2 regions of the Tropicimonas omnivorans genome follow, and region 2 is predicted to be linked to the other one. Evidence: riboswitches for the same ligand, from Rfam matches in the RefSeq annotation. Region 2 holds a riboswitch; the other holds the start of a gene.
What was found. Region 2 has a riboswitch for thiamine pyrophosphate ahead of thiD (bifunctional hydroxymethylpyrimidine kinase/phosphomethylpyrimidine kinase). Riboswitches for the same ligand answer to the same signal wherever they lie in the genome.

Region 1: another riboswitch for thiamine pyrophosphate. It lies ahead of RM543_RS17330 (YkoF family thiamine/hydroxymethylpyrimidine-binding protein); the one in region 2 lies ahead of thiD (bifunctional hydroxymethylpyrimidine kinase/phosphomethylpyrimidine kinase).

Annotation. Positions count from the first base shown of each region.
Region 1 is NZ_JAVRHL010000005.1:29,368-44,610, forward strand. Features, by position in the region: gene RM543_RS17320 (ABC transporter ATP-binding protein) at 1-30, opposite strand, end outside; gene RM543_RS17325 (ABC transporter permease) at 17-784, opposite strand; gene RM543_RS17330 (YkoF family thiamine/hydroxymethylpyrimidine-binding protein) at 839-1,462, opposite strand; TPP riboswitch at 1,456-1,567, opposite strand; FMN riboswitch at 1,747-1,879, shown strand; gene RM543_RS17335 (6,7-dimethyl-8-ribityllumazine synthase) at 1,948-2,412, shown strand; gene RM543_RS17340 (exopolysaccharide biosynthesis protein) at 2,533-3,141, shown strand; gene RM543_RS17345 (MerR family DNA-binding protein) at 3,250-3,690, opposite strand; gene RM543_RS17350 (aspartate kinase) at 4,038-5,495, opposite strand; gene RM543_RS17355 (ectoine synthase) at 5,499-5,897, opposite strand; gene ectB (diaminobutyrate--2-oxoglutarate transaminase) at 5,904-7,190, opposite strand; gene ectA (diaminobutyrate acetyltransferase) at 7,249-7,800, opposite strand; gene RM543_RS17370 (MarR family winged helix-turn-helix transcriptional regulator) at 8,036-8,542, shown strand; gene RM543_RS17375 (2-hydroxyacid dehydrogenase) at 8,547-9,533, opposite strand; gene RM543_RS17380 (SH3 domain-containing protein) at 9,721-10,227, shown strand; gene RM543_RS17385 (PqiC family protein) at 10,332-10,886, shown strand; gene RM543_RS17390 (hydantoinase B/oxoprolinase family protein) at 10,892-14,500, shown strand; gene alc (allantoicase) at 14,567-15,243, opposite strand, start outside.
Region 2 is NZ_JAVRHL010000006.1:79,765-95,007, reverse strand. Features, by position in the region: partial or broken gene RM543_RS18210 (IS5 family transposase) at 1-275, shown strand, start outside; gene RM543_RS18205 (helix-turn-helix domain-containing protein) at 339-1,409, opposite strand; gene RM543_RS18200 (alpha/beta hydrolase family protein) at 1,523-2,536, shown strand; gene RM543_RS18195 (zinc-dependent alcohol dehydrogenase family protein) at 2,831-3,787, opposite strand; gene RM543_RS18190 (EthD domain-containing protein) at 4,055-4,405, opposite strand; gene RM543_RS18185 (antibiotic biosynthesis monooxygenase) at 4,418-5,239, opposite strand; gene RM543_RS18180 (IclR family transcriptional regulator) at 5,385-6,092, shown strand; gene RM543_RS18175 (ABC transporter permease) at 6,314-7,045, opposite strand; gene RM543_RS18170 (ABC transporter ATP-binding protein) at 7,042-7,767, opposite strand; gene RM543_RS18165 (TenA family protein) at 7,764-8,435, opposite strand; gene RM543_RS18160 (ABC transporter substrate-binding protein) at 8,432-9,367, opposite strand; gene RM543_RS18155 (HesA/MoeB/ThiF family protein) at 9,364-10,347, opposite strand; gene RM543_RS18150 (thiamine phosphate synthase) at 10,344-10,940, opposite strand; gene RM543_RS18145 (thiazole synthase) at 10,937-11,707, opposite strand; gene thiS (sulfur carrier protein ThiS) at 11,709-11,906, opposite strand; gene RM543_RS18135 (FAD-dependent oxidoreductase) at 11,890-12,858, opposite strand; gene thiD (bifunctional hydroxymethylpyrimidine kinase/phosphomethylpyrimidine kinase) at 12,855-13,655, opposite strand; TPP riboswitch at 13,716-13,816, opposite strand; gene RM543_RS18125 (hypothetical protein) at 14,025-14,510, opposite strand; gene RM543_RS18120 (recombinase family protein) at 14,731-15,243, shown strand, end outside.

The sequences.
Region 1 (15,243 bases), on a different contig from region 2:
GCGGATGGTGAGATCCTCAAGCGCCAACATGGCCGGCCTTTCGATATCTGCGCCCGGTCAGTCGCTCGACAAGCAGCAAGAGCCCCAGAAGGACCAGCGTGAGCGTGGCCGAGACCACCACCGCGGACAGCACCAGGTCCGCGCGGAAGCTGTTCTTGGCCGAGAGGATGTAGATCCCGAGCCCCCGCCGCGCCCCGGCATATTCCGCGAAGATCGAGGCCACGACGGCGTAGGTCGCCGAAATCCTGAGCCCGGCGAAGAAGGGCTCCCGCGCCGTGGGCAGCGTCGCCCGCCGGAACACGTCCCAGCGCCGCGCCCCCATCGAGACGAGCTGATCGCGGAAGGCCTGCGGCGTTGCCGCGTAGCCCGAGAGCAGGCTGACGAGCATCGGAAAGAACGTCACGAGGATGACCAGCAGGACCTTCGGCAAGAGCCCGAAGCCGAACCAGAGCACCATCAGGGGCGCGAGCGCGACGATGGGCACCGTCTGGCTCGCCACGAAGAGCGGCATCGCCCCCCGCTTCAGCCACGGCGTGAAGTGCAGCGCGACGGAGACCGCGAAGGCGAAGACGACCGAGGTGGAAAAGCCGAGGGTCGTGACCGTCAGGGTGGAGAGCGCATGCCCGGAGATCGGGCCGCGCTCCGTCCAGAGCGCCCGGACGATGTCGGACGGCGCCGGCAGGACCAGTGGCGAGACCTCCGAGGCGGCGCAGTAGCCTTCCCATGCGAGAAGGACGGCCAGCGCCAGAAGGAGGGGCGGCAGGATATGTCTGAATGCGGCCATGATGGATCGCGCCGGGAAAGGGCCGGCCCTGTCAGGGGCAGGCCGTCCCCGCGCTCAGGCCGCGGAGGCTTTGGGGCTGGGGCTGTTCGCCGATGCCGTCAGATCGATCGTGACGTGACCCTCGGCCGGCCCGAAGCGCAGGAACGCCTCGCGGATCGCGGCGAAGACCGCGCCCGCATCGCCCCTGAGCCGGGTGCAGAAGTTCTTCGACTTGAGGAAGACGCCGGTCTCCTTGAGGAAGTCGATGCAGCCGTAGATCTCGTCCATGTGCCGGTCCTGCCCGAGCACGTAGAGCGAGAACTGCACGTCGATGGGCGCGCCGAGGTCGGGCGCGTCGGCCACCGCGGCGGCGGCGATCCGGCGGCGCTCCTCGAGTGACTTGTCCTGCGCCTCGACCAGCGCTTCGCAATGGCAGGAGGGATCGTCCGGCTCGCCGGGGCAGCCGCGTGAGAGGGTAACATGCATGGTCACGTGCTCGCCCGAGCCGCTCGCGGCGGCGAAGAGATCGCGCATCGCGCCCGTCAGCGCTTCGGGGGGGCCGACCATGAGGGTGGACATGTCGTCCGTCTCGATCCTCAGATCCTCGCGGTAGGGATCGAGCGCCCCGAGGGAGGACATGATGACGTCCACGAAACCGGACGTCATGGGATAGAGGGACACTTGCGCGCCAATGAACATCGTAGAGACCTCGCTCCGCTGGAATTACCCAGATCAGCTTTGAAGGGTTCGTGCGGCATCCCGCACATCTCAGCCCCGCTTGACGGAGCACCCCCGGTGGATACGGGGCGGAAGATGAACCGGGGGAAAGGAAGTGTAAAGGGGGGCGTAGGCGGGCGCAAACGCCGGACGAGAGCCTCCGCGCCGGAAGCCGAGCGTCGCGGTCGGCCCATGGAGCGTCGCCCCGCACACGTTCTGCGCGGCCCTGCTCTCTTGCGTGACGCGGGGTCCGTCCTTAATCTTCCCTTCATTCTCAGGGCGGGGTGAGATTCCCCACCGGCGGTGATAGCCCGCGAGCGCCTCCGAGTCGTCGGAGGGTCAGCAGATCCGGTGAAATTCCGGGGCCGACGGTCATAGTCCGGATGGGAGAGAATGAGGCGACCGGCCTGTCCGGCCGTCTTGTGACGCTCTGGGATTTTGGCTTGTGACAAGGATCCGAAAGAGCAATGACAAAATCCCTCACCTTCGCCTTCATCAAGGCCCGCTGGCACGCTGACATCGTCGACCGGGCCCATGATGGCTTCGTCCGGCGCCTGGCCGAGCTCGACGCCACCGCCGAGGTGCGCGCCTTCGACGTTCCGGGTGCGTTCGAGATGCCGCTTCTCGCGCAGCGTCTCGCCGCGACCGGCGAGTACGACGCCATCGCCGCCGCCGCGCTCGTGGTCGATGGCGGCATCTACCGGCACGACTTCGTCGCGCAGGCCGTGGTCTCGGGATTGATGGACGTCCAACTCAAGGCGGACGTGCCCGTGCTGTCCGTCTCGCTGACGCCGCACCACTTCCAGCCGACCGAAGAGCATGTCCGGTTCTTCTCGGAGCAGTTCGTCAAGAAGGGCGCCGAGGCAGCGGACGCGGCCTTCGCCATTTCCAAGGCAAAGCTCGCCGAGGGCGCGGCCCGCGAGGCTGCGTAAGCCGAACCCGGCGCCGGGCCCGCGATCCCGGCGCCTCCTCGTTCGAATGCCGGCCGACGCGGAACTTCCGGGCGCCGCGGCAGGTTCGACCAGTCGACGCCGTACAGGGCAGGAGACGGGATGACCGAGAACACACATGCGGTGGAGGACATCCTCGATCGGCTGGACGACGCCGCCAAGCAGTCCGACTCGGTGTCCGTGGGCCGGCTCGTGGAGGCCTTCGGCGGCCGTGGCTGGGGGCCGCTCCTGTTCATCCCCGCCATTGTCGAGGTGTCCCCCATCGGAGGCATCCCGGGAGTTCCGACCTTCCTGGCCCTGATCATCGCGCTCTTCGCGGTTCAGATCCTGGCAGGGCGGGACAGCATGTGGCTGCCCTCCTTCGTGTCCAACCGCTCCGTCTCGTCCGGCAAGATGCAGGGCGCGATGGACAAGATGCGTCCCCTCGGCCGCTGGCTCGATCGATGGTTCGGCCCGCGCCTTTCATCGCTGACGACCCGCTGGGTCCGGCGCATCTCGGCTGCGGTGATCCTGATGCTCTGCGCGCTCGTGCCGCCGCTCGAACTCGTTCCCTTCGCGAGCACGGCCCCGATGGCGGCGATCGCCATGTTCGGCCTGTCGATGACATTGCGGGACGGCCTCCTGATGGCCATCGGCTTCGCGTTGTCTCTCGGCGCGGCCGGCGTCTGCGCCTACTTCCTCCTTGGATCCGGCACAGTCTTCGGCGGCTGAGGACCACGGCACGAAGAACCATGCTGCCTCTGTGCCGGAAACCTCAGAGCCGCGAGACGACGGCGGACCGCCCGGCCGGAGAAGGGCGACGGGAGGGCCGGAGCCCGTCTAGACCTCCTCGCGTCTGCGTTCCGATTGAGCCGGAGAGCGGGGCGCCTGCCCTGCCTCATCCGCGATCCCGTCGAGGATCGGGCAATCGGGTCTGTCGGTTCCCTGGCAGCGGGACACGAGATCACCGAGCGTTCGGCTCAGGGCCTGAAGTTCGTCGATCTTCGCGGCGATCCGCTCCAGATGCGCATCCGCAACGCGCTTGACGTCGGCGCTGGCACGATCCCGGTTCTCGTAAAGAGACAGCAGGGACCTGCAATCCTCGATGGAAAAGCCGAGCGAGCGGGCGCGGGCCAGGAAGATCAGCTTGTGCGTGTCGGACCCGCTGAAGTGGCGGTACCCGTTGCTGCTGCGGGCGGGCGATACAAGCCCGATATCCTCGTAATACCGGATCGTCTTCGCCGGCAGCCCGCAAAGGGCCGAGGCGTCTTTGATATTCATGAACACTTCCTCACAACTACCCGTATACGGCGAGTCAACTCCACTCGCGGCAAAAGTTCCCTGACGATCCGGAGAAGCGGCCGGGAGGTCCGGTTCCGCCCAGGTATGTCGCAGAGGAACAGTTCATGTTTCCGGGACAAACTTCAACTACAGGGTGATGCGAGGCGGCAGTCAGATCATCCTGACGATGCGGAATCTCGCCGTCGCGCTCGTGACCACCGACGCCTCCCTCCCAAAACCGGGCGAGGGCGCGGCCCCGCAGCGACCCGCCGACTCCTATTCCGAACACGAAACGGGCCGCCCCATCGCTGGAGCGGCCCCGTGTCATCTCGACAAGATCCTACCGGTCAGGCGACCTGCAGGACCTTCTTGTCCTTGGACTTTGACGACGCGGCGCCCTTCTTCGTGCCCTCGATTAGTTCGGCGTGGAGTGCGGCCACCGCCGGCTCGAGCGCATCGCGGTCCATGATGAACTGGACGTCCACGTTTCGCGGGCCCTGCGAGGCGCCGATGGCCTCCTGACCGGAACCCGCAATCGCGTTCAGGCCGCGGGTCAGGACGGAAAGTCCGTTCATGTCCCGCCCGATGACGGACACCATGGAGAGCGGCCGCGAGGAAATCTTGGCGGAAGGGTAGCGCGCCTCCAGATCCCGCTCGACCGTGCGCATCACCGACAGCGAAGCGTCGACATAGTGCGTGATCGTGTTGGCGTTCGAGACCTTGGAGACGATCCTCACCTGGTGCTTCGTCAGCACGTCGAGGATGGCGGCGTCGTAGCCCTTCACCCCGACCATGTCCTGCTCGAAGAGTTCGAGGGCGACGATATCGATGCCGGTCACGATCTCGGCGGCAGGCACCTCGGCGGGCTGATCGTCGATCAGCGTGCCGGGGTCGTGGGGTTCGAACGCGTTCGTCACCCGCAGCGCCACATTGGCCTGACGCAGGGTCTTTGCGGCGTTCGGATGGATCGCTTCCATTCCCATGTTGGAGAGCTGGTCGGCGACGTCGTAGTTCGTCCGGCCGAGCTTGCGCACCTTGTCCGCGCCGACCAGCCTGGGATCGGCAGAGGAGAGGTGGAACTCCTTGTGGATGATCGCTTCGCGCGCGTCGATGAGAGCGGCCAGCCGGGAGAACGTGACCTCCGAATAGCCCCGGTCGAATTCCCGCATCAGGCCCTCGGTGCACTGGGCGTAGCCAGTCACGATCGGCATTTCCGTCGCAGGATCGACGCCGTCCATGGCAGAGGTCAGGCGCTCCTTGAGGGTGCGCTCCTTCTGGTCGCGCCAGCCGGTCAGATCGACGAGCCGGGCGTTGACCCCTGCCCGCTTGAGCAGAAGCTGCATGACCATCGCCGAATGCGCCTCACCAAGTCCCGAGAGCAGCTCGCGGATCTCCAGCAGGTGCTCGGACAGGCGGAAGTGGCCGTACGAGCAGAGACGCTGCAGGTCGATCAGGCAGTTCCGGGCACCATCCACGCGTTCGCGGACGAAGGCGTTGGCCGTGTCGAGGTCGCCCGAGTTCGTCAGCAATTCGGAATGCGCGGCGACCATGGCCTCCTCGACCTTCAGCAGCGCATCCTGCCAGCCGGGTCCGCCGGAGGCGTGGGCAAACTTGGCGAACACGCCGGGATCACCCGTCTTCTTGTGCTCCAGCAGCAGGTCCGTGATGCCGCCGAAGGCGGAGACGACAAAGATGCGGCCGTAGAGGTCGTCCCCGTTTCGAGAGCCAACGATCAGCGTGTCGCGGATTTCGTCGAGGCGGGACATCGACGTCCCGCCGATCTTTTCAACGGTATGAGAGGACATGGCTCAGGCCGATTCCAGATCTTCAGGAGCGGCGTAGGATCCATCCTCACGGTGGACCTCGGCGCCGGTGACGGGCGGATTGAAGCAGCACGCCATCACGAGCTCCTCCTCGGAGCGCAGGATGTGCCGGTCGTGCAGGTTCAGCGCATACATCACGCCGGGGGTGATCTCATGCGTCTCGTTCGTGCCGAGATCGGTGATCGAGCCCTTGCCGGAGATGCAATAGACGCTCTCGAAGTGGTTCTTGTACTCGAAGGTGTGCTCCGAGCCCGCTTTGAGCGTCGTGATGTGGAACGAGAAACCCATCTTGTCGTCGGCGAGCAGCATCCGGACGGACGTCCACTGCGCGTCGCTGACGGCGCGGTCGGTGTCTTTGAGGTCGTGGAAGTTGCGAACGATCATGTCGGATTACTCCGCGGCAATGGTGTGGGAGGCGGTGCAGGTCTCGGTGGCGGCCTCGAGCGTGGCGAGGCCGGCCTTGAACTGCTCCATGGGCGTCGTGAGCGGCGCCAGAACCTTGACGACTTCGTCATCGCCGCCGGAGGTCTCGATGATCAGGCCGTTGCGGAACGCCTCGGCGCAGATCTTCTCGGCAAGCTCGCCGGACGTGACATCGACGCCCTGCATCATGCCGCGCCCCTTGAGATAGGCGCCGGGGATGCGGTCCGCGATGCGCTGAAGGCTTTCGGTCAGGACCTTGGCCTTCTCGGCGATCTCGGACTTGAAGCTGTCATCGGCCCAGAACTTCTCCAGCGCGACGCGCGCGGTGACGAAGGCATGGGTATTGCCGCGGAAGGTGCCATTGTGCTCGGCCGGCTTCCAAACGTCATCCTCAGGGCGGATCAGCGCGATCGCGAAGGGAAGGCCGAACCCGGACAGCGACTTCGCGAGCGTGATCATGTCCGGCTCGATGCCCATCTCGTCGAAGGAGAAGAAGCTGCCGGAGCGGCCGATCCCGGCCTGGATGTCGTCCACGATAAGCTTGGCGCCATGCTTGCGGGCCAACTCCGCGATGCCGCGCACCCATTCGGGGCTGGCCGCGTTCAGGCCACCCTCGCCCTGGATCAGCTCGACGAGAAACGCCGCCGGGGCATCCACGCCGCTCGAGGGATTGGAGAGCATCGCATCGAGGATGGCGAGCGTGTCCATGTCGCCGAGGGACCGCTCATAGGGCATCCGCGTGATGTCGTTGAGCGACACGTCACCGGAGCCCTTCCGCTTGCCCGCATTGGCGGTGGCCGCGAGAGCTCCAAGCGTCATGCCGTGGAAGCCGTTGGTAAAGGCGATGACGTTCTTCCGACCGGTGGTCTTGCGGGCGAGCTTCAGAGCGGCCTCGACGGCATTCGTCCCGGTAGGGCCGACCATCATGACCTTGTGGTCCATCCCCCGCGGCTTGAGTACGAGACGCTCGAACGCTTCGAGGAAGGCGGCCTTCTCGTCGGTATACATGTCGAGCGCATGGGCGATACCGTCGCCGGTGATGTGCTCGATCAGCGCTGCTTTCATATCCGGGTCGTTGTGCCCGTAATTCAGCGAGGAGCAGCCGGAGAGGAAGTCGGTGTACTCCCTCCCGTCGGCATCTGTCAGCGTGGAGCCCTTCGCCTTCGTGAACGTGGTATCGAAGGAACGGCAGTAGCTGCGCACGTCGCTCTCGCGACGATCAAAAACGGAATTGTGGGTCCTGGCCATAGTCATGGGGACCTCCTTTCGGAATTGATGATGTGCCGGTGGCGGTAGCGGTGCGGTCCTGTCGTCAGGCGACGGCGCGCAGCTCGCTCCTCTTCCGGGGAATCGTGATCGAAAGCATGTGCTCGGTGGCCGCCTGGCCATCGAAGTGAGCTTCTTTCTCGAAGTGCGGCTCATGGGTCAGCTCGCCACCGATCGAACGGGCGAAGCTGCGGAAAAGACCCCACGAGGCGTCGTTGGATTTCGTGATGGTCGTCTTGAGCAGATTGACCTCCTCGCAGCCGTCGCGGGAGATCAGGTGCTTGAGCATGCGCTTGCCGAGGCCAAGACCGCGGGCCTTCTCGCCAACGGCGACCTGCCAGACGAAGAAGGCGTTTTCACCGGGGATAATGTGACCGGAAATCCAGCCGACGATCTCACCGTCGAGTTCGGCGACGACGCACGTATCGCTGAAGTGGTCAGCCTGAATCAGGTTGCAGTACATCGAATTCTCATCGAGCGGCTTGCAGGCGCGCACGAGGTTCCAGATGTCGGACCCATCCTCGGCTTCGGGCTTGCGGAACACGGGCTTCCGAGTGTCCGCATCCTTTTCAGTTTCACGTGTCATGTCCTTGGGCATGGCGCCGTCTCCATTTGCTTCGAGGGGTGAACTACCACCTACGCGAAAAAGTTCAAGCTATCGAAGTAAACTATGTAAATTTTTCACGCGTACTTTACGTCGCGAGCGGCGTTCCGCCCCGGAATCCCTCAGTCAGAATCGAAGTATTTACCGGTTTTTCCTTAGGTTTTTCGAAGTTCAGCGCGATTTACTTCGCCTATTGAAGTACCTTTGCGAAGTGTGGCAGTTTCGTTCGATGCCTATGTCGATCCCCGACCGGACGGATGCGAGTCTCATCGCGTTGCGCCGGATCCTGCGTGCCACGGAAATCTATGCGCGAGACCTCGCGCAGTCGGCGGAGCTTACGCCGTCGCAGCTTCGTTTGCTCCAGGTCGTGTCCGGCACGCCCGGCTGCTCGACGACGCCCACCGCGATCTCGATGCAGATGGGCGTGAGCCAAGCGACGATCACCGCGCTGATCGACAAGCTCGCGAAGCGCGATCTCGTCCGGCGGCAGCAATCCCAGACCGACCGCCGCCAGACCAACGTTACCATCACCGCCGAGGGCAACGCGGTTGTGGACAACATCCCGGACGCCCTCCAGCAGCGCTACGTCAATGCGTTCAAGGCGCTGGAGGACTGGGAGCAGGCTCAGATCATCGCGTCGCTGGAGCGGGTCGCCGCGATGCTGGACGCGCAGGAGATCGACGCCTCCCCGATCCTGACCGCCGGGGACATCTCCCACAGCGCGAAGGTGCGCTGACGCTTCAGAGCGTCGAGGGAAGGACCATGTCCGGCGGGCGATGCCCGTCGGCGAACGTCCTGATGTTGACGATCACCTTCTCGCCCATCTCGATTCGCCCCTCTCGCGTGGCCGAACCCATATGCGGCAAAAGGACGACGTTGGGCAGCTCCCTCAGGCGCGGGTTCACGCCGGCGCTGCGCTCGTGCACGTCGAGCCCCGCCCCGGCGATCTCCCCCGTTCTCAGCATCCGGGTCAGCGCGTTCTCGTCGACGATCTCCCCGCGGGAGGTGTTCACGATGACCGCATCGCGCTTCATCAGCTTCAGCCGCCGCTCGTTCAGGAGGTGCCAGGTGGAGGGTGTGTGCGGCACGTTGATGCTGACGATGTCCACGCGCGACAGCATCTGGTCGAGACTCTCCCACCACGTCGCCCCCAGCTGCGTCTCCGTCTCGGGGTGCAGGCGGCGGCGGTTGTTGTAGTGCACCTCGAGCCCGAAGGCATGCGCCCGCCGCGCCACGGCCTGTCCGATCCGGCCCATGCCGAGGATACCGAGTTTGCGCCCGCCCAGGCGGCCGCCGAGAAAGGCGGTCGGGGACCAGCCGTGCCACTCCCCCGTCCGCATCGCCGCAAGCCCCTCCGGAATGCGCCGCGTGACGGAGAGAATCAGCGCCATCGCCATGTCCGCGGTATCTTCGCGGGAGACGCCGGGCGTGTTCGACACGACGATGCCGCGCTCGTGCGCCGCCCCCACGTCGATATTGTCGACGCCTGCCCCGTAATTGGCGATCAGCCTGAGCCGCTCGCCCGCGCTTGCCAGGAGTTCGGCGTCGATCCGGTCGCCGATAGTGGGCACCAGCACGTCCGCCCGCGCCATCGCGGCGGCCAGCGCATCGCGGTCCATCGGACCACCTTCATCGGGCAGATCGAGGTCGAAAAGTTCGCCCATGCGCGCCTCGACCGGGTCCGGCAGGCGTCGCGTGACGACAACACTCAGGCGCTGGTGCGGCATTCGGCGGCTCCCGATCTTTTCGGCGTCTGTCCGTCTGTGCCAGAGTTGCACACAACAGGAGGCGCGGGACAAGCGCCCGTACGAGGGGACAGACGCAGTAATGAGACAGACGTATCTCGACCGATTCCGCCGCAGCATCAGGCCCGCTTGCCGCGCGCCGCTGGCCATTGTTGCGCTGATGGCGTGCATGTCCGCCACCCTGCCCGCCGGCGCGCAGGTGCCCGGCAGCGGGGAGACGGTGATCGAGGCTTCGGCGACGCAAGCTCGCCGCGGCTCGGTGACGAACCTGCCGATTCCGCGCTATGTCTCGCTGAAGGCCAGCGAGGGGAACGTGCGCCGGGGCCCGTCGCTGAATCACCGGATCGACTGGGTGTTCAAGCGGCGGTCCATGCCGCTGCAGGTGACCGCGGAATACGGCCATTGGCGCCGCATCCAGGACCGCGACGGGGCGGGCGGCTGGGTCCACTACTCCCTCATCTCGGGCGTTCGCACCGGTCTCGTCGACGAGGACATGGTCCCGCTCTTCTCGCGCGCCGATACCGGCGCCCCGATCCTCGCCCGTCTCGAAGCCGGGGTCATCGCCCGCCTGATGGAATGCGACGGCACGTGGTGCCGGGTGAATGCCGGCGGCTATCGCGGCTGGCTGACCGAGAACTCCATCTGGGGACTCGATCCCGGCGAACAGATCGACTGATCCCGCCTCCTCACGCTCCCGGCATCACCGGCCCTGCCTGCCCTTGTAGGCGGCGGGGCATTCACTATGCTCGATCGCTGATCCACCCGGAGGCTTCCACCGTCATGCGTCACGCCGCTCTTCTGGCCTTCGTCGCCCTTCTCGCTGCCTGCGGCGCCGATCCCGTGCGCTTCGCCGCGCCGCCCGCCGCGTCGGGCGAGCGGGTCGCCATCGGCTTCTCCTCCGTCGAAGTGCGGGAAGTCTCGATGCCGGCCTATGCGCAGGGCGAGGAGATCTGGCGCGAATCGCCCGAGGGCGCGCTCATCAGCGACCCCGCCGTATTGTGGGCGGACCTTCCGCCCCGCGCCGTGACACTGGAGCTTGCCCGTCAGCTCTCCGCCCTCACCGGCGCCCGCATCGCCGCCGAACCGTGGCCGTTCCGGGACTACCCCGGCGCCGTGCTCGAGGTGCGGGTGGACGAGTTCGTTCCCGGCGCCGACGGACGCTTCCGCCTGTCCGGGCAGTATTACGTCGCTGCCGAAGAGGGCGGCCGGGACCGAACCGGCACTTTCGCGACCGCCGCTCCCCTCTCCCCGGAGGCCGGCCCGCGAGAGATCGCGGCGGCGCGCGCTGTCGCCGTCCGGGACCTTGCACGCCTGATCGCCGAAAACGGCCTCTGACGCGGATGGCGGACCGCGGGCGCTGGGATTTCTGGATCGACCGGGGCGGCACCTTCACCGACATCGTAGCCCGCGCCCCGGATGGCTCCCTCTCCACGTCCAAGCTGCTTTCGGAGAACCCCGAGCATTACGAGGATGCCGCCGTCGAGGGCATCCGCCGGGCGCTGGGGCTCGGCGACGGGGAGCCGATCCCGGAGGGCCGCGTCGGCACGGTCAAGATGGGCACCACCGTCGCCACGAACGCGCTTCTCGAGCGCAAGGGCACGCCGACGCTTCTTCTGATCACCGAGGGCTTCCGGGACCTGCCGGTCATCGGCAACCAGACCCGCCCGCGCCTGTTCGATCTCGCCATCCGCCGCGCAGCCCCGCTCCATGCCGATGTCGCCGAGGTGCCGGGGCGCCTCGATGCGGAAGGCGCCGAGATCGCCCCGCTCGGCGAGGAGGCCGCCCGGACCGCCCTGCGCGCCGCGAGGGAGGCCGGCATCGGCGCCGTCGCCGTCGCGTTCATGCATGCGTGGCTGAACCCCGAGCATGAGCGCCGGATCGGGAAGATCGCGGCGGAAGAGGGATTCTCCCAGATCAGCCTCAGTCACGAGGCCTCCCCCCTCGTGAAGATCGCGGGACGGACGGACACCGCCATCGTCGATGCCTATCTCTCCCCGATCCTGCGCCGCTACATCGACCGCGTTGCCGCGGCGCTCGATGCCGGGCGCGGCGTCGAGCGCATCCTGTTCATGCAATCGTCCGGCGGGCTGACGGAAGCGAGCCTCTTCCGCGGCAAGGACGCGATCCTGTCCGGCCCCGCCGGCGGCATCGTCGGCATGGTGAAGACGGCGGAGGGCGCCGGGTTCGACCGTCTCATCGGGTTCGACATGGGGGGCACCTCCACCGACGTGTCGCATTACGCGGGCCGGCTGGAGCGCAGTTTCGAGACCGAAGCCGCGGGCGTGCGCATCCGCGCTCCGATGATGGACATCCACACGGTCGCCGCGGGCGGTGGCTCCGTCTGCGCGTTCCGGGACGGGCGTACGCAGGTCGGGCCCGAAAGCGCCGGCGCCGATCCCGGCCCCGCGTCCTATCGCCGGGGCGGTCCGCTCACCGTTACCGACTGCAACGTCATGCTGGGCAAGCTCTCCCCCGCTCATTTCCCCTCCGTCTTCGGGCCCGGAGCCGACGCGCCGCTCGACGGCGATGCCGTGCGCGCGGGCTTCGAGCGGCTGGCGGGCGAGATCGCGGAGGCCACCGGCGCAGCCCGCCGCTCGCCCGAGGACACCGCCCTCGGCTTCCTGCGCATCGCCGTCGACAACATGGCCCTCGCGATCAAGAAGATCAGCGTCGAGCGCGGCCATGACGTGAGCGGCTATGCCCTGCAATGCTTCGGCGGCGCCGGCGGTCAGCATGCCTGCCTCGTCGCGGACGCGCTCGGGATCGGGCGGGTCTTCCTCCACCCCTTCGCAGGGGTCCTCTCGGCCTACGGGATGGGGCTGGCGGATATCCGGGCGCTGCGCGAGGTGCAGGCGGACCTGCCGCTGGCCGAGGCGACACGCGCCGGCCAGATGCTCGACCGCGCCGGCGCCGATGCGGCGGAGGAGGTCGCCCGGCAAGGCGTTCCGGCCGACAAGGTCCGGATCGAGCGCCGCGCGCATCTGCGCTATGCCGGGACCGACCAGCCCCTCGAGATAGAGTATGAGGGCGACGCGGACGCCATGCGCGCAGCCTTTGAGGAGCGTCACCGCGCTCGCTTCGGCTTCGAGCGGGCGGAGGCGGAGGTCGTGATCGACATGCTCGTCGCCGAGGCGGTGGGTGGCGGCGAGGCGCTGGCCGAGGCCGCGCCGAAAGCGGCCGGCACGCTGCCGGACCCGCTCGATACCCTGCAGATCTACGACGGCTCGTGGCGGGATGCCCCGCTCTACAGCCGCGAAAGCCTTCCCGCCGGCGCCCCCGTACCCGGCCCCGCGATCCTGACGGAGCCGACCGGCACCACCATCGTCGAGGCGGGCTGGACGGCGGAAGCGGACACCGCCGGCAACCTCGTCCTCACCCGCACCGCCGGGCGGAGCGGCACCGCGGAGGACAGCGCGGAGGTGGATCCCGTCAGGCTTGAGGTCATGGGCAATCTCTTCATGTCCGTCGCGGAGCAGATGGGCGCGACGCTGGCCAACACGTCCCGCTCGGTGAACATCAAGGAGCGCTACGACTTCTCCTGCGCCGTCTTCGACCGGGCGGGGGACCTCGTGGCCAACGCGCCGCATGTCCCGGTGCATCTCGGCTCCATGTCCCACGCCATCAAGGCGGTGATGGCCGCGTTCCCGGAGGCCGGTCCGGGGGACGCCTACATGCTCAACTCCCCCTTCGAGGGCGGCACCCACCTGCCGGACGTCACCGTCGTCACACCGGTCTTCGCCGAAGGAGAGGTCCGCCCCGCCTTCTGGCTCGGCTCCCGCGGGCACCATTCAGATATCGGCGGCAAGACCCCCGGCTCCGGACCGCCCGATTCGACCCGGATCGAGGAGGAGGGCGTCGTCATTCCGCCCATGCGGCTCAGCGCCGCGGGACGGCTCCTCGAGGAAGACGCGCGCGCGATCCTGACCTCCGGCCGCTGGCCCTGTCGCGATCCGGAGCAGAACATCGCCGACCTGACCGCCCAGATCGCTGCCAACGAGACCGGCCGCCACGAGCTGATGCGCATGGTGGAGCAGCACGGCGCGGGGACCGTCGCGGCCTACATGTCCCACGTCCAGGACAATGCCGAGGAGAGCGTGCGCCGGGTGATCGACACGCTCAGCGGAGGTGCGTTCAGCTACGAGATGGACGGGGGGCGGAGAATCCGCGTCAGCGTGGACGTGGACCGGGAGGCGCGTACGGCGCGGGTCGACTTCACCGGGACCTCGCCGCAGCAGCCGGGGAACTACAACGCCCCCGCCGCCGTCGCGAGGGCCGTCGTCCTCTACGTCTTCCGGACGCTCGTGGGCTCGGAGATCCCGCTGAACGAGGGCTGCCTGAAGCCGCTGGAGATCGTGCTGCCAGAGGGATCGATGCTGAACCCCGCGCCCCCGGCCGCGGTGATCGCCGGGAACACCGAGGTCAGCCAGGCGGCCTGCAACGCGCTGATGGGCGCGCTCGGCGCGATGGCGGCCTCCCAAGGGACGATGAACAACTTCATCTGGGGCAATGCGCGCTTCCAGAACTACGAGACGATCGCGGGCGGAACGGGCGCCGGCGAGGGCTTCGACGGCTGCGACGCCGTGCAGAGCCACATGACCAATACCCGCATGACCGACCCCGAGATCCTCGAACGTCGCTTCCCGGTCCGGCTCGAGGCCTTCGGGATCCGCGAGGGGTCGGGCGGCGCAGGGCGCTGGACCGGCGGCAATGGCGCCGAGCGCCGCCTTCGGTTCCTGGAGCCCGTGACCGTGACCGTCCTGACCTCTAGCCGCGAGATCCCGCCCTTCGGCGCCGAGGGCGGCGCACCGGGCGCCTGCGGCCGGAACGCGGTGGAGATGCCGGACGGGAGCGTCCGCGAGCTTGCCGGCAATGACCGGGCCGACCTCCCCGCGGGCGCCGTCTTCGTCATGGAGACCCCCGGCGGCGGCGGCTGGGGAGAGCCCGACTAGACGGGGTGCGGCGGTGTGCGGGCGCCCTGCTCCGGCGCCTGACCGCGCGCGCGGCCCGCCCGAACCTCAGCTCCTGACAGGCCGACCGAAGATGCGCAGCCGGGACACGCCGCCATCGGGGAGGATGTTGAACCTCACATGGGTGACGGGGCCCATCTCCTCCAGCTCGCCGGCAAACCGGTGCTCGGCGTCCGGGCCGAGCTTCACTTCCGGCAGCAACGTCTTCCAGAACATCGAGTCGGTCACCAGCGCGTCGGTGAGACCGTCGCCGAAGCTGGTGAGGTCAGCCGCCTGCATGGAGCAGCGGTCGGGGTAGTTGCCCTTGAAGTGCGCCGTGTCGACGAGGAGTTCCTCGACCTTGCCGCGTGCGCCGAGGGCGATCACGGCCCAGTCGTAGCCGGGTTCGCGGCGGCGCCGCGTCTCCCAGCCGTCGCCCATGTCCCGGCCACGGCCGGGCGCGAGAAGGCGGTTGTAATCGCCGTAATGCGCGTCCGAGAAGGCGAGGATACGGCCGCCGTTCAGGGCCGCGCAAAGGTCGATCCGCTGGCCGCCCGTGGTATCGTCCAGCTCCGGCACGCCGAAAACGCGGAACCGCGCGACGCCGCCATCGGGGTAGATGTGCAAGCGCAGATGGGTCCAGCTTTCGTAGTTCTCGCACCGGAAGAAATGGTGACCGTCCGGGCCGAGGGGGCGGTGGGGCAGGATGTCCGCCCACTTCGTCTCTTCGGTCACGCCCTCGGGCG
Region 2 (15,243 bases):
GGAACGCCAAGCCGTGGCAAAAGGACAGCCCAGGCGCCTTGGGACGCAACGAGGCCCTGCGCGCACCGAAGCGCTTCGGCCGGACGCTCTGACGCAGGTGGACCGGCTATCACCGCCGTAGCCGCGTCGAGACCAAGATGAACTGCACGAAGCTCCTCGGCCAGAAGCTCGCCACCCGAAACTTCGACAGACAAACCGCCGAACTACAGGTCCGCATCGCCAACCTCGACCGCTTCACCGCTCCCGGCATCCCCGTCACGCAGCCCGTCGGCTGACGTCAGACGGGAAAGGGTAGCCACGTCCGTCACGCGCTTCGTGCAACGGCGCCGCGGGAAAGGCTAACCGGCTTCGCGGCCTTCGTCAGCGAAGTTCTGAGGCGGCGGATTTTCCGTGGTCATCGCCGTTACGTTCGACGGGGTCTTTTCACTGCTCCGCCACTCGCTCGGCGCCGCCCCCGTGACCCGCCGGAATTCGCGATTGAAATTGGACTTCGTGTTGAAACCGCTGTCCAGCATCGCGTCTGTCACCGTCGATCCGGCCTCGATCAGCTTGCAGGCGTGGCGGACGCGCCAAGCGTTGACGTAGCGCGAGACGTTCTGGCCGGTCGCGCGATTGACGGCTGATGAAAGCCTCTTTTCCGGGAGATGCAACCGCCGCGCCAGCCGTGACAGGTTCAGGTTCGGGTCCAGATGCACCGGGTCGCGCGACAGGAACACATTGATACGGGCGACGATCTCGGTGTCTTCGTCCAGCGCCTCTCGGTTGGCTTCAGCGGGTGCGCCCGGTTCGCGCTCTTCTGCACCGGAGGCCGCCGGACTGCCGCTCAGCAGCCCCAGGAGAAGCAGGATCAGCGAGGATGAGACCGTGATCATCCAGCCGGCCCAACCTTCATTGCCGCTCATGTAGGCCAGGCTGATCAGCGCGTCCCCAAGAGCCGATGCAATCAGGGCCCAGCCGAGAATCCGCCAGATGACGACCGGTATTTGCCCCGCCTCCAGCCGGGCGAGCGGCATGTCGGGCGCGGTGCGCAGCTGGAACAGGATCGCGCCGCCATAGATCAGGAAGACCAGCGTCACGGCGACATCCGTCGTCTCGGGTGCGAAGACGCGGCAGAACAGGATGAACGCCGGTGCGGCCAGATGCAGCGACATCGCGCGCAGCTTCAGCCGACTGACCAGAGCGTCGCGGAACGTGATCCAGGCCAATGGCGGGATCACCGCGGCGCTGACCGGCAGGATCGGACGCAGCCAGTCAATGCCGTAGCCGCCCGCCAGCGCCACCAGCAAGGATTGCGCGGCACAGGCCAGAAGGAACGCGACCAGAAGCGGCCGGCCGTCAGACAGCAGGCTTCGTGCTGCGATATATGCCAGCACAAGAGCGACGAAGGCGGGAACGGGCAGCATCGGCATGGGCTCGTTCTACCCGAAATCCGGATCGAGGCGACCTTTATCCGGAAAAGAGGACGCACTCGGGCCAGCCTGAGGTGCATTCGCAGGGGCAGCGTTCACTAACGGAGGTTCCCATGAAACGCCTTGCTACTCTCGCCTTCCTCGCAATGTCGCATGCGCTGCCCGCCGCAGCCGACATGCTGCCGGGGTACGACCGGTTCGATCTCTTGGCCTCCCACCGCGCTCGGCCGGTCGCGGCGTCCATCTGGTATCCGGCGGGCGAACCTACCTACCGCGCTCCCGTGGGCGATGGGCCGATCTTCGACCCGACATTCGCCTTCGTCGGCCCTGCCCCTGCCGAAGGCCAGCACCCGTTGGTCCTGCTGTCGCACGGATCGGGCGGCAACGCTGACACTCTCGGCTGGCTCACCTCGGGATTGGTTGCGCGCGGAGCCATCGTCCTTGCCGTCGATCATCCGGGCTCGACCAGCGGCGACAGCTCGCCCCGACGTTCCGTCGATATGGAGGCGCGGGCGAATGACCTGACGGCCGCACTCGACACTGTGCTGGCTGACCCCGCTTTTGCGCCCTTCATCGATCCTGACCGGATCGGAGTTGTCGGGTTCTCTTTGGGCGGCGCGACAGCCCTCGGCCTTTCGGGGCTGCGCTTCGACGGTGCGGTTCAGGACGCCCGCTGCTCGCGCGTAGCGGGCGCCGGAGATTGCAGCTTCTTCCTGCTCGGCGGCGTGCGCTTCGCCGATCATCCGGGGTTTTCCACAGATACCCGCGATCCGCGTATCACGCGCGCCGTGGCCGTCGATCCAGGCTTCGGAGCCTCCGTTCGACCCGACAGTCTGGATACCGCGCTCGAGGGCGTGGTGCTGATCAATCTCGGCGAGGAGGACAGAATCGAAGCAGCCGATGTCGGCCCGAACGGGAACGATCTTGCGCGCCGCATGCCCAATGCGCGCCATGTCGTGATCGCGCCGGCGAGCCACTTCACCTTTCTCGGCACCTGCAAGCCTGGAGCGGCTGACATGTTGCAGGCAGACGGCGATGATCCTATCTGTTCCGACCCCGATGGGACAGATCGCGTGGCGACTCATTCGCGGCTCGTGGACGCCGTTGCTTCCGGGCTCGGGCTTTAGGATTGCGGCAACGAAATAAGCGATCGACGTAGTGGTAGGGTCCCGCTCGTAGGTCCCGGCTTTAACCGCAGGGGCCGGCGAGTGGGTTACTTCAGCATATCCAATGTCGTGGAAGGGCTCGAAGCGGCCGCGCGGCGAGCAGAACAGCAGACGGGCCGCAACGGCCGTCGCTCCCGGCCTGCAGCTGCCCTCCATCAGTAGTGTCGATGCCGCACCGCAGCTTCACCGAAACGGCCACTCGTCCATCGAGCAGCATTTTCGGCGGGTGAAGGTCAGCTGAGCGGGACAAAGCTGTCATGGCGCCTGCATCTTGAATTGAAGAACCTGCTTTGCTGACCCGGGCTTCCGACCCAGATGGATTGCCTCTCGCCAGTTCTCCAACGGATGAACGCAAGCGGGAGGCAACGCGACCTCGGCAAGAAGCGACCAGACGGATTCAAAAGCCTCTTTCCAGGATGCATGGTCCATCCGCTGCAACCGGTCGCGAAGGTGAAATCGCTCGTATCGGGCGCGCGGCACCGCGGCCGGACTGATGGACTCTCCGCTCAACAGCCCATAGCCGACGAAACGCGTTCCCTGCGCCATGGCCTCGAGAACCCGCGACGCCAATGGACCGCCCAAGGCATCGAACGTCACATCCGCTGCTCTGGCATGGCGAATGACCTCCTTCTCGTCATTGGCTGAAACCGGGGTCACGCCAAGGGAGCGCATCCTCTCAATCCGCCCCTCGGACCGATATATGCCAATCACCTCGGCGGCTCCTTCCTGTCGTGCGAGGTGGCCAAGAAGGTCGGCGCAGCTCGAGCCCGCGCCACAGAGCAGTACGCGCTTTCCCGCAACCGGAACGGCGCGGAGCATTTCCTGCGCAGCGAGCGGGTTGATGTAAGCTCTAGCTGCGACGTCATCACTGATCCGGTCGGGAACCGGGATCGCCAGTGCGGGATCACTATCCACGTGAGTTTGCCACGTCCCTGCGCCCCGAAGGGGCAACACACGTCGCCCGATCCAGCACGAATAGTCCGGGGGTGCGTCGATGACCCGGCCAACTCCTTCGTACCCCGCGACCGCGGGCAAGGAGACCCGATGCGCATAGGCTCCCGTCACCGGGATCAAGTCCGAGGGGTTGATCGGCGCTTGGATCATGGCGACACGCAGCTTTCCCGTCGGGCGATCGGAAAGCAGCGTTTTTTCCAGCTTCAAATGATGCTCGGGAGGTCCAAACGACCTGTAGACGAGAGCACGGTTGGTCATAGCGCCAAAAGACACGCCGCCTGCGGAGAGGCAATGTCGTGAAGCGGCTCGGTGCGGACATGCGGCAACACAGCGGTTTGGGCAGCTGGCGGCAGCTGCCGGCCCACTCCGGACATTCAGCCTTGGATCAGGATGCTGCAGCGCGGCCCGTCGAACCTGCCGTTCGCCGCGCTTGCAAACCCACGCGACCGTCGGAGGTCAACTGCGCGGACGAAGCAGACCTTGATGCGTGGTGCATCGAGGTGCGCGACGTCCAGGATTTCAACATTACTCCTTGTCTTTGATGATTTCGGTTTGTTCACCCACGAGTATCAGCGTGGTGTCGTGGTCGAGAAACGTCTTCTCGTCGGGGAAAACCGCGTTCTGGTAGGTGTCCGAGCCAAGCACGGCACGCATACCCTCCGGGCTGTCGAACCAGATCTCCGCCGTGCCGTCGAAATCAGCCTGGGGGACCGGGAACTCGCCCTTCACCGGGTGGGTCTGAATGTAGCGCAGCACGTGCGTCACTGCCTCGGGGATCGAGCGGAAGAGGGGACCGTGCGTCTCGCGGTGGTGGCGCACGAATTCGTCGTGGTCGAGTTTGGGGTTACGCTTCAGCAACATCGTCATCTTGATCATGGGATCTCTCCTTCAGGGGTGCGGGGTCCAGCGGATCGCGGGAGCGTCCGCGGGCATGTCGATGCCGCCCGGATAGGTCAGGAGCTCGATCAGCATGCCCCAAGGCGCGCGGCCATAGATGCCCGCATTGCCGTCCTGGTTCTCGTTGTTGGCGAGCGGGTGTGGCCCCTTCAGGAGCATGCCCCCGGCCTCCGTGAAGGCAGTGCAGGCAGCGTCGATATCATCGACGTAGAGGCCGATATGGGTCAGGCCCTTGTCTTGCAGACGGGCGGGATCGGCTTGGTCGCCGTCTTCCATACGGAATAGTTCAAGGCAGGGCCCATTGCCGATCCTGACAAGGCGCATGTGAACGATCCGCGTCCCCGATGTCAGGCCAAGCTCGGCCTCCGGACCCTCGCCCGACATGTCCGGGCCATCCTGGGGCAAGACGTCGTAGAGCGTCACGGCACCGAAGGCCTCGGCGAAGAAGCGCGTGGCGGCCTCGATATCGGGCACCGTCAGGCCGGCATGGTCGATGCCGCGGATGCCGGGCGCGGCATGGCGGTCGGCCGCGACATCCGCAACGTTCGTGACCTTCGGGCCGCCGCCGGCCGCGACCTCCTTCAGGGCGGCGTTGAACTGCCGGGTATGCGGCATGCCCAGATGCGCCTCGAAGGCCGTGTCGTCGCGGTATTCCTCCAGCATCACCATCGCGCCGCCGTCCTCGGCAAAGGCCTCGAAGCGGATGTTTCCCGGCTCGGCGCGGACATTGCAGGCCAGGTCTTCCACAAGTGCCCTGAGCTGCCCTTCCTGACCCGGTTTCGGGGTGGCACGGGCCATCATCGAACGTGTCATGATTGTCTCCATCGTCGTTGCCGCATCGCGGTATTCGGCAGGACAACGGAACGGTTTGCCGGGCGTTCCTAATTATTCATGCAAGAACGTAGAAAAATGAGCTTACCGGAATATTATTCATCATTAATGAACTTAGGGGCAAATCATGGTCCAATCCGTCGTGCGCGCCACCGATATACTCGACTCGATCGCCCATGCGGGGGGGGCCGCGCATCTGAACGCCATCGCCGCCGCCTCGGGGCTCAAAACGACGACGGCGCATAACATTCTCAAGACGTTGCAAACGGCCGGCTACGTGCGCCGCCGCGCCGGCGACACGCGCTACCATCTCGGCGACAGGATTTTGAACCTCGCCCGCGTCGTGGGAGACGACGACGCCCTTCGCCATCGCCTGCGCCCCGCGCTGGAGGCCATGGCCGCCGAAACCTCCGAGACCGTGTTCCTCGCCGTGCCCTCGGGTGATGAGGTCTACTTTCTCGACGCGATCGAAAGCAGGCGGGCCCTCAAGGCGGCGAGCCAGCGCGGGCACCGCGAACCCATGGCGGGCTCCGCCATCGGCCTTCTGTTCCTTGCCTTCATCCCCGCGATACGCAAACGGATGTTCGATACACATGCCGACCGGATCGGCCCCGGCATCGCGGCCGAGATCGACGCCATCGCTGAACGCGGCTATGCTCTTGACCACGAGAACTGGATGCCCGGCCTCAACTGCATCGCAATGCCTTGGCGCGACGAGGGCGAGATCCGCGCGGGCTTCGGTCTGGCTGGCCCCAGCAGTCGTCTCACAGCATCACGGCTGAAAGAGACGGCCGAGCTAATGCAGAAGATCGCGTCCGAGAACGACGTTCGTTAGGACGGATGAGTTCGAAGAATGTCGCAGTAGGCCTCCAAGCTGACATGCGGCGGCGCAGCGACCGAACACCTGGCGGGCCGCGACGGCCGTCGCTTCCGGCCCATAGCCGACACTCATGTCACGCGCAGCGAATGGCAGTGCTGAACCTGAGACGCGCCCCAGTCTATCGCGCCTTAAACGGAGTAGTCTCGTAAACTTCCGAGCCAAAGTTGGAGCGCGTTTCAGCCATCCCACAATCGTCGGCATACGGCGTCAACGGCAGCATGCAGGGCCAGTGTCAGGACGGCCAGGACGATCAGTGCGGCGAACATCAGGTCGATCTTCGCGCGACCATTCGCCAGCAACATCAGATAGCCCAGCCCCTGCGACGCCCCGACCCATTCGCCGATGATCGCGCCGATGGGGGCGTAGACGGCGGCGAGACGCAACCCCGAGGCGAAGCCCGGCATCGCGGCCGGCACGCGGAGCCGCCAGAGGACGCGGCCAGGTGTGGCGTTCATGACGCGAGCAAGCTCCAGCCAGCCGGGCGGCGTCCGCATCAGGGCGTCGAAGAAGGCCGAGGTGACCGGGAAATAGATGATCAGCAGCGCCATCGCGACCTTTGACCAAAGCCCGTAGCCCAGCCACAGCGTCAGGATCGGGGCCAGGGCGAAGACCGGGATCGCCTGGCTGAAGACGAGCATCGGGCGCAGCAAGGACCGCGCGATCGGCGATGCGGCCAGTGCGATGGCCGAGGCAAAGCCCAAGCCGGCCCCAAGGCCGAGGCCGAGCAGGACCTCGGTGGCCGTCACGACCGCGTGCTCGGCAATCAGCGCACGGCTGGTCCAGAGTGTCGCGAAGACAGGATGGGGGCCGGGCAGGATGAAGCGTGGAAGCTCGCCCAATGTGACGACCGCCTGCCAGATCGCCAGACCCAGAAGCGTTGCGGCGGCGATGCGAACGGACCGCGTCATCCGGGCTCCATGAGCATGCGCAGCAGGCGTCCCTGGAAGTCGAGCGTCTCGGGCGCATCATAGCGGCGCGGTATCGGGCCGGGTGGCGGGGTCACCGAGGTGATCCCGCCATCCCTCATCAGAAGGACATGGTGCCCGAGCCGCGCGGCCTCGGCGGTGTCGTGGGTGACATGCAGCACGGTGCGCCCGGCCAGCAGGTCCGCCGCGAGATCCTGCATCAGGGCCCGCGACCGCGCGTCGAGGGCCGAGAAGGGCTCGTCCAGCAGCACGACCGGCCTGTCCTCCATCAGCGTGCGGGCCAGCGCGACCCGCTGCCTCTGTCCGCCTGAGAGCGCGGTCGGCCGCTTGGCGGCATGGCTGGACAGCCCCACGCGCTCCAGCACCTCCAGCGCCCGGTCTCTTTGCTCCTTCCGGCCCCGCAGGCGGGCGCCCAGAGTGACATTGGCGGTCACGTTCAGCCAGGGCATCAACAGGTCGGTCTGCCCCATCAGCGCCACACGCCCGGACAGCGCTTCGCCGTCGCCCGCAACCGCCTCACCCGCGAAGAGGACCTCGTCGCGGAGCCCGGCGAGCAGACGAAGCACGGTCGACTTGCCCACGCCCGAGGGCCCGAGCAGGCAGGTCCATTCCCCGGCTGGGGCCTCGAGCGCGAGCGGGCCGAAGATCGTCCCGCCCCCGATCGCCGCGCTCCCGGCCAGACGTAGCGCGGGCGGGCGGTTCATGCCGACAGACCCATGCCCCAGAAGTCGACCTCGAGCCGGGTCGCCACCTCGAAGCGAGCGCAAAGGCGGGGCCAGCGGGGAGAGCTCTGGGGCGCCTCTCCGAGGCGTCGTGCGGTCGCCGCGTCGATCAGGGTGCCGACCTCGCGACAGGTGCGCTGATAGTCGGCACCGGCATAGGTCGCGATCCAGTCGGCATAGGGTGTCTCGCCCGTCTCGGCTGCCAGCCGCGTTCCGATCTCGCCGTAGCCGAGCACGCAAGGGGCGAGCGCCGCCATCAGATCGAGAAAATCGCCGGAATGCCCGGCATCGAGCACGTAGCGCGTATAGGCTAGGTTCTGCGGCGCTTCACGGGCGGCGAAGAGCTGCTCCTCCGGGATGCCTTCTGCCGCGCAGGTCTCGATGTGCAGACGCAACTCCACGTCCAGCAGAGCGTGGACCGTGGCGGCGCAGACGCGCATCTCCTCAGGCGTCTCGGCCTTGGTGACGGCCAGGGCCCAGGCGCGGGAGAAGTGGATGAGGAAGACGTAGTCCTGCACCAGGTAGCGCAGGAACGCCTCGCGCGGCAGCGTGCCGTCACCCAATCCCTCTACGAAGGCATGGCGGGTGTATTCGATCCACGTCTTCCCTGCAGCCGCCTGCCACATGGGAAAGATCGCCCCGTAACTCATTGCGCGCCCAGATCGACCGCGAGTTCCGAGACGGGACGCGTCCCTTCGAGCAGACCGGCCTCGGCGAGGAAGCTCTCGAAACGCTCGTAGCGGCCCGCATCCAGCGCTTCCGGGCGAAGTGCGAAGCGCGGGAGGGTGTCGGCCCAGGCGCGCTCGTTCAATTCGTCCTGCAATTCCGCCGAGGTCGAGGAGAAGACCTCCCAGCTTTCCTGCGGATGGTTGATGATGAACTGCGTCGCTTTCTCGGTCGCGGCGAGAAAACGGCGGATCATCTCCGCGTCCATCGTTTCGGGGTTGGCGATGTAGATCAGCTCGTCATAGGTCGGCACGCCTTCGGCCTCGGGGTAGAAGCACCGGCCGGGCACGCCCTCGATATCCATCTGGTTGAGCTCGAAATTCCGGAACGCGCCGATCACCGCATCGACCTGGCCCGACATCAGCGCGGGCGAGAGCGACCAGTTGACGTTGATCAGGTCGATGTCTGCGGTTTCGAGACCCGCCTGCCCGAGCATCGCCGACAGCAGCGCCTCCTCGAAACCGGAGACGGAGAAGCCGACCTTGCGGCCTTTCAGGTCCGCGATGTCCTCGATCGGGCCGTCCGCCAGCACCAGCAGGCAATTGAGCGGCGTCGCGACCAGTGTGCCCACCCGGATCAGGGGCATGCCCTCGGCCACCTGAAGATGCAGCTGCGGCTGATAGGAAATCGCGAGATCGGCGGCCCCGGCGGCGACCATCTTGGGCGGATCGACGGGGTTGGCGGGGGCGATGATCTCGACCTCCAGATCGACCTCGGCAAAGTAGCCCTCTTCCTGAGCGACGATGATCGGCCCGTGATCGGGGTTCACGAACCAGTCGAGCATCACGCTCATCTGGTCCTGCGCGAGTGCGGGCGGGGCAGCGAGAAGAAAGAGAGCGGTCAGGGAGGTTTTCATGAAGTCTCTCCGGTTTGGTCGCCGAGGGCGACGAGGTAGATGTCTCCGTCCCAGACGGAGGCGAGCCGTTCGGCGGCCGTCCAGGCGCGCAGGCCCGACCGGCAGCAGAGCACGGCGCGTTGGCCGGGGGCGGGCACAGGTCCGTCCGGCCCGAGTGCGGTGGCGGTCAGGCGGTGGGCGGCGGGGCGGACCAGCGGGGCCTCGTCTTCACCGCGCAGGTCGATGAGGAAATCGCTGTCTGCAATCTCGGTCTGGGCGAGGAAGCGGGGCTGCCGCTCGGGCTCGGGCGCACCGAGGAAGCGGAAGCCGCCGAACCGGAAGGATCTCGCATCGAAGGTGACAAGCTGACCCGACGGCGAGGGGTCGATCCGCGCCAGAAGCGCGACCGCCATCTGCGCTTGAAGAGCGCCGATAACCCCCACGACCGGCCCCAGAACGCCGTCCTCGGCGCAAGAGCCGAGGCGGTGAGGCAGATCCGGGAAGACCGCCCTCAGGCTGGGAGCCTCGCCGCAGAACGCGCCGGCGTAGCCTTCCAGCCCGATCACCGAAGCGCTGACCAGCGGCAGCCCGGCGGCGAGGCACGTATCCGACAGGACGTAGCTTGCCGCGAAGCTGTCGGCACAGTCGAGGACCAGATCGACATCGGCGCAGAGCGAGGCGGCATTGGACGGGTCCAGGGCCGCGACGACGGGTTCGACTTTGGGGTCGGGGTTGAGCGCGGTGAGCGCCGCTGCCGCCGCCTGGGCCTTGGGTCGGCCGATATCGGCCTCCCTGAACAGCGTCTGGCGATGGAGGTTGGTCTCCTCCACCCGGTCGGGATCGGCCAGCCGGATGTGCCCGACGCCCGCGCCGCCGAGATATTGCAGCACCGGCGCCGCAAGCCCTCCGGCCCCGACGATAAGGACGCGCGCGCGCCGCAATCGCTCGTGACCCGCCGGCCCGAGGCCCGGAACAGCGATCTGCCGGGCATACCGGCTCATCGCGTCACCTCGATCCAGTGGCGCAGACGGCCCTCCGGATCATCGTTCAAGGTGATGTCCGTGACCGCCGAGACGATGTCCGCACCGGCCGCGAAGGCGCCGTCGGCGCGGTCGACGGTCATCCCCCCGATGGCCACGAGAGGCAGCTCACCGATCAGGCGTTTCCATTCCGTGACCCGTTCCAACCCCTGCCGCTCCCATTTCATCTTCTTGAGGATGGTCGGGTAGACCGGCCCCAGCGCGACATAGTCGGGCGCGAGCGACAGGGCGCGGTCGAGTTCGGCATGATCGTGGGTGCTGATGCCCAGTTTCAGCCCGGCGCGACGGATGGCGGACAGATCGGCGGTGTCGAGGTCTTCCTGCCCCAGATGAACCCAGTCGCAGCTCTCGTCGATCGCGATCCGCCAATGATCGTTGACCACCAGCACGGCGCCGTGGGCCCGGCAGAGCGTCTGCGCCCGTTTGACGAGGGCCCTCAACTCCGCGTCGCCCAGATCCTTGGCGCGCAGCTGCACCAGCTTCACTCCGAGCGGCAACATCCGCTCCAGCCAGTCCGCGCTGTCGAAGATCGGATAGAAGCGGTCGAGGGTCATTCGAGGAACGCCTTTCCGATCAGCGGCGTCGAGGGGGCCGCCATGTCGCGCGGCTCCATCGGGTCGGCCTCGAAGGCGAGCCGTCCGGCCTCGACCGCGCGGGCGAACCCCTCTGCCATCGCGGCGGGATCGCCGGCCCTTGCGACGGCGGTGTTCAGCAGCACCGCGTCGAACCCCATCTCCATCGCCATCGCCGCCTGGCTGGGCAGGCCGAGCCCGGCATCCACGACCATCGGCACCTCGGGGAACTGCGCCCTGAGCGTGCGGAGGCCGTAGATATTGGTCAGCCCCAGCCCCGTGCCGATCGGCGCGCCCCAAGGCATCAGCACTTCGCATCCAGCGTCGAGCAGGCGCCCGGCAAGCACCACGTCCTCGGTCGTGTAGGGAAAGACCTTGAACCCCTCGTCGGTCAGGATGCGGGCGGCCTCCACCAGTCCGAACGGGTCGGGCTGGAGCGTGTCGGCATGACCGATGACCTCCAGCTTGATCCAGGGCGTGTCGAAAAGCTCGCGCGCCATCTGCGCGGTCGTGACCGCCTCGCGCGCGGAATGGCAGCCCGCCGTGTTCGGCAGGAGCGCGACATCGAGGTCGCGCACCAGATCCCAGAACGCCGCGCCCGCGCGCTCGTTGCCTGCCTCGCGGCGCACTGAAACGGTGGCGATGCCCGAGCCGGAGCGGCGAAAGGCCTCGGCCAGCACGCTGGGCGAGGGGTATTGCGCGGTGCCCAGCATCAGGCGCGATGCTATGTCGGAGCCGTAAAGATGCATCTCAGCCTCCCTGCCGGGGAGTGACGATCTCGACCCGATCGCCGGGTGCCAGCGACACCTGCCCGCGCTGTGCGGCCGGGACGAAGTCTTCGTTGACGGCGGTAGCGACCTTGGCGTCGCCAAAGCCGAGTTCCTCGAGGACCGCGGCGAGCGTCTCCGCCCGCGTTTCGGTCGGTGTGCCGTTAATCATGATCTTCATGCCAGAACTCCGGTTTGATGCCGTCGCAAGCCGCCTCCACCGCCATCCGCGCCAAGGCGGGCGCCAGCAGGAAGCCGTGGCGGAACAGGCCGTTTACGTGGATCGTTTCGCCCCGCTGGACGAGGCGGGGCAGGTTGTCGGGGAAGGCAGGCCGCGCGTCGGCCCCCATCTCGACCAGCTCCGCTTCGCCGAAGGCCGGGTGCAAGGCGTAGGCCGCCGACAGCAGTTCGAGCACGGACCGCACGCTGCGCCGCCGGTCGTCGGTTTCGATCTGAGTGGCGCCCAGCATGAACAGCCCATCCGCGCGCGGCACGACATAAAGTGGGTACCGCGGATGCAGCAGCCGGACCGGTCGGGTCAGACGGATATCGGCGCTATGCAGCACCGCCATCTCGCCCTTCACCCCGCGCAGGTCAGGCAGCGCGTCCCGCGCCGCCAGCCCGCGACAATCGAACGTCAGCCCCTGTGGGCGACCGGGCTCAGCGATGAAGGTGACACCGGCCTGCTCCAGCCGGTCGCGAAGATGGATCAATGCCGCACGCGGGTCGAGATGCGCCTCGCCAGAGACATGCAGGGCCCGGTCGAAGCGGCCCTCCAGATCCGGCTCCAGCCCCGCCGGATCGAGCATCTCGTGCCCCGGCACGCGCCGCGCGAAGCGGTCCAGTTCGCGCCGGTCTCGTCCGAGGGCCAGCACCAGCGTTCCCCGTCGATGCACGGTCACGCCCTGCCGCTGCCACCAGGCGGCAGCCTCCTGGCCCAGCCGGACGACGGGTTCCTCGGCCGTCTGGCCTTCGCAGAATGGGGCAAGCATCCCGCCGGCCCACCACGAACAGCCATGCGGCCCGGGTCGGGGCGACGGATCGAAGACCGTCACCTCACAGCCGCGCGCGACCAGCTCCGTTGCCACGCAGAGACCGGCGACGCCGCCGCCAATGACGCGTGCCTGCGTCACGGCCAGACCTCGTGGAAATGATGGACGGGGCCGTGGCCGCTGCCGATGTCCAGTCGGTCTGCCGCACGGATCGCCCCATGCAGCCAGGCCTGTGCCCTCTGCACGGCCGCCGCGACGCCCGCTCCCTTCGCAAGCTCGGCCGCGATGGCCGAGGACAAGGTGCAACCCGTCCCGTGCGTGTTTCGCGTGGCGAGCCGCGGCTGCTCCATCGTGGTTACACCGGACGCCGTCACCAGCCGATCGATGCAGGTCGGCCCGTCGGCATGACCGCCCTTCATCACGACAGCCTGCGCCCCGAAATCGAGCAGGGCGAGCCCCTGCCCCACCGTTTCCTCCGCGTCCCGCGCGGGGGCGCGCCCGAGCAGGCGCGCGGCCTCCGGCAGGTTCGGCGTCAGGACATGCGCTCGCGGGATCAGCATTTCGACCAGCGCCGCTTCGGCGTCTTCCGACAGAAGCGCATCTCCCGACTTCGCGACCATGACGGGGTCGAGCACGACGGGTCCGTCATAGTCCGCGATCGCCACAGCGACGGCGGCGACGATCTCCGGCGATGCGAGCATCCCGATCTTGATCGCGCCTGGCTGGATGTCATCCAGAACGGCGGAAATCTGCGCGGAGACAGTCTGTGGCGATACAGGCTCGACGGCGAAAACGCCTCGGGTGTTCTGTGCCGTGATCGCGGTGATCGCGCTCGACCCGTAAACCCCGAGTGCGGAAAAAGCCTTCAGATCGGCTTGAATGCCCGCACCTCCGCCGCTGTCGGAGCCTGCTATCGTCAGTGCGGATGCGTATGGCATCGACATCTCCTCCACCGGAAATAGGAGATGGAGGTCGATAGCCCGCGGGTATGATGCCGCGTCAGATCTTGCTCCGTTCCCTACGCCGGTATTGTCCGGATCAGGTTCGATGGGTCGGCTTGCGCCTCTCAGCCCTGGATAGGGCACCCCAACGGAATAGAAGAAAGGCTACCCGCCAGCCGACCGACTTTCAACCTGTGAAGACCCAGCAGATTTGCTTGGAATCTGAACGGTGCGGCGACGGCGGGCTCCCTACAGCTCGGCTGCTCCGGTGAGCGAGGCAATTGGTGCGATTGACGGCTGTTCTGCATTGGGCAGCGTAATTCCAGCTGAACACTATGGCCCTTGGCCGCGGGTGAAGTCGGATATCTACACCGCCGATCTGAAGCCGGTGATCCTGAACCGGCTCGACCCTGCCCAGGACTGATCCCGCCCCTTCCCCCTTTTTTCCGAGAATAGACCGGCGTCAGCCGGGCCCTTTGTGCTGCGATGGAGTGTTGCGACATGCCGAAGACCACATCCCGCCCCGACTGGGCGCCCCTTGCGCGCCTCCTGATGCGCCGCCTCCGGCAGGCGGAGGCCGACAACACCTTCGATCTCGACATCACGGAGGATGGCGAGAGGATCGGTACGGCCGAGCCGCCCACGCGCCCCAGCGTGACCCAGTTGCTCGACGAGCTCGAGCTCAGCCAGCGGCACGACTGGCGCGATCTCGAGGCGATCCGCGCCGCCGGAACCGACGGCTGGACCCAGGACGAGAGCGGCGCTGATCGGCCCGCGCAGGCCATCCAGCAGCTGCAATTCGCCAGGATCCCGATCGAGACCGTGACCGAGGGCACGATCGAGGAGATGCATATCGGCCTGAAGGGCACGATGAACGCACTTTTTCTCAAGGACCTTGCGAAGAAGACGCGCGAAGGACTGCGCGGACGGGCTCTCGCCGGCAAATCCGCGGGCGGCCTGACCTACGGTTACCGGGCCATCCGCGCCTTGGATGCGGAGGGCGAGCGGATCCGCGGCGACCGGGAGATCCATCCCGAGGAAGCGGCGGTCGTCGTGCGCATCCTCGAGGCCTATGCCGCGGGACGATCGCCGAAGAAGATCGCCGAAGAAGATCGCCGAGCAGCTCAACGCGGAGGGCGTCCCGGGTCCGCGCGGCGGTGCCTGGGGTGCGTCCACCATTCACGGCAACCGCCTGCGGGGCACCGGGATCCTCAACAACGAGCTCTATGTCGGCAAGCAGGTCTGGAACCGGCTCAGCTACGCCAAGGACCCGACGACGGGCAAGCGCGTCAGCCGTATGAACCCCGAGGGCGAGTGGGAGGTGACGGAGATCCCCGAGTTGCGCATCGTGGAGGGCGAGCTCTGGCAGGCGGTCCGCAGCCGGCAGGGTGCCCTCGTCTCCGCGGGAACCTCAGTGCCTGTCTGGGACCGGCGTCGGCCAAAGTTCCTGTTCTCTGGTCTGATGAGGTGCGCCTGCTGTGGCGGCGGCTTCGCGAAGGTCAGCCGGGACGCGTTCGGCTGCTCGCAGGCGGGCAACAAGGGATGCGCCATCTGCACCAATATGGCGACACTCAAGCGCGTGGAT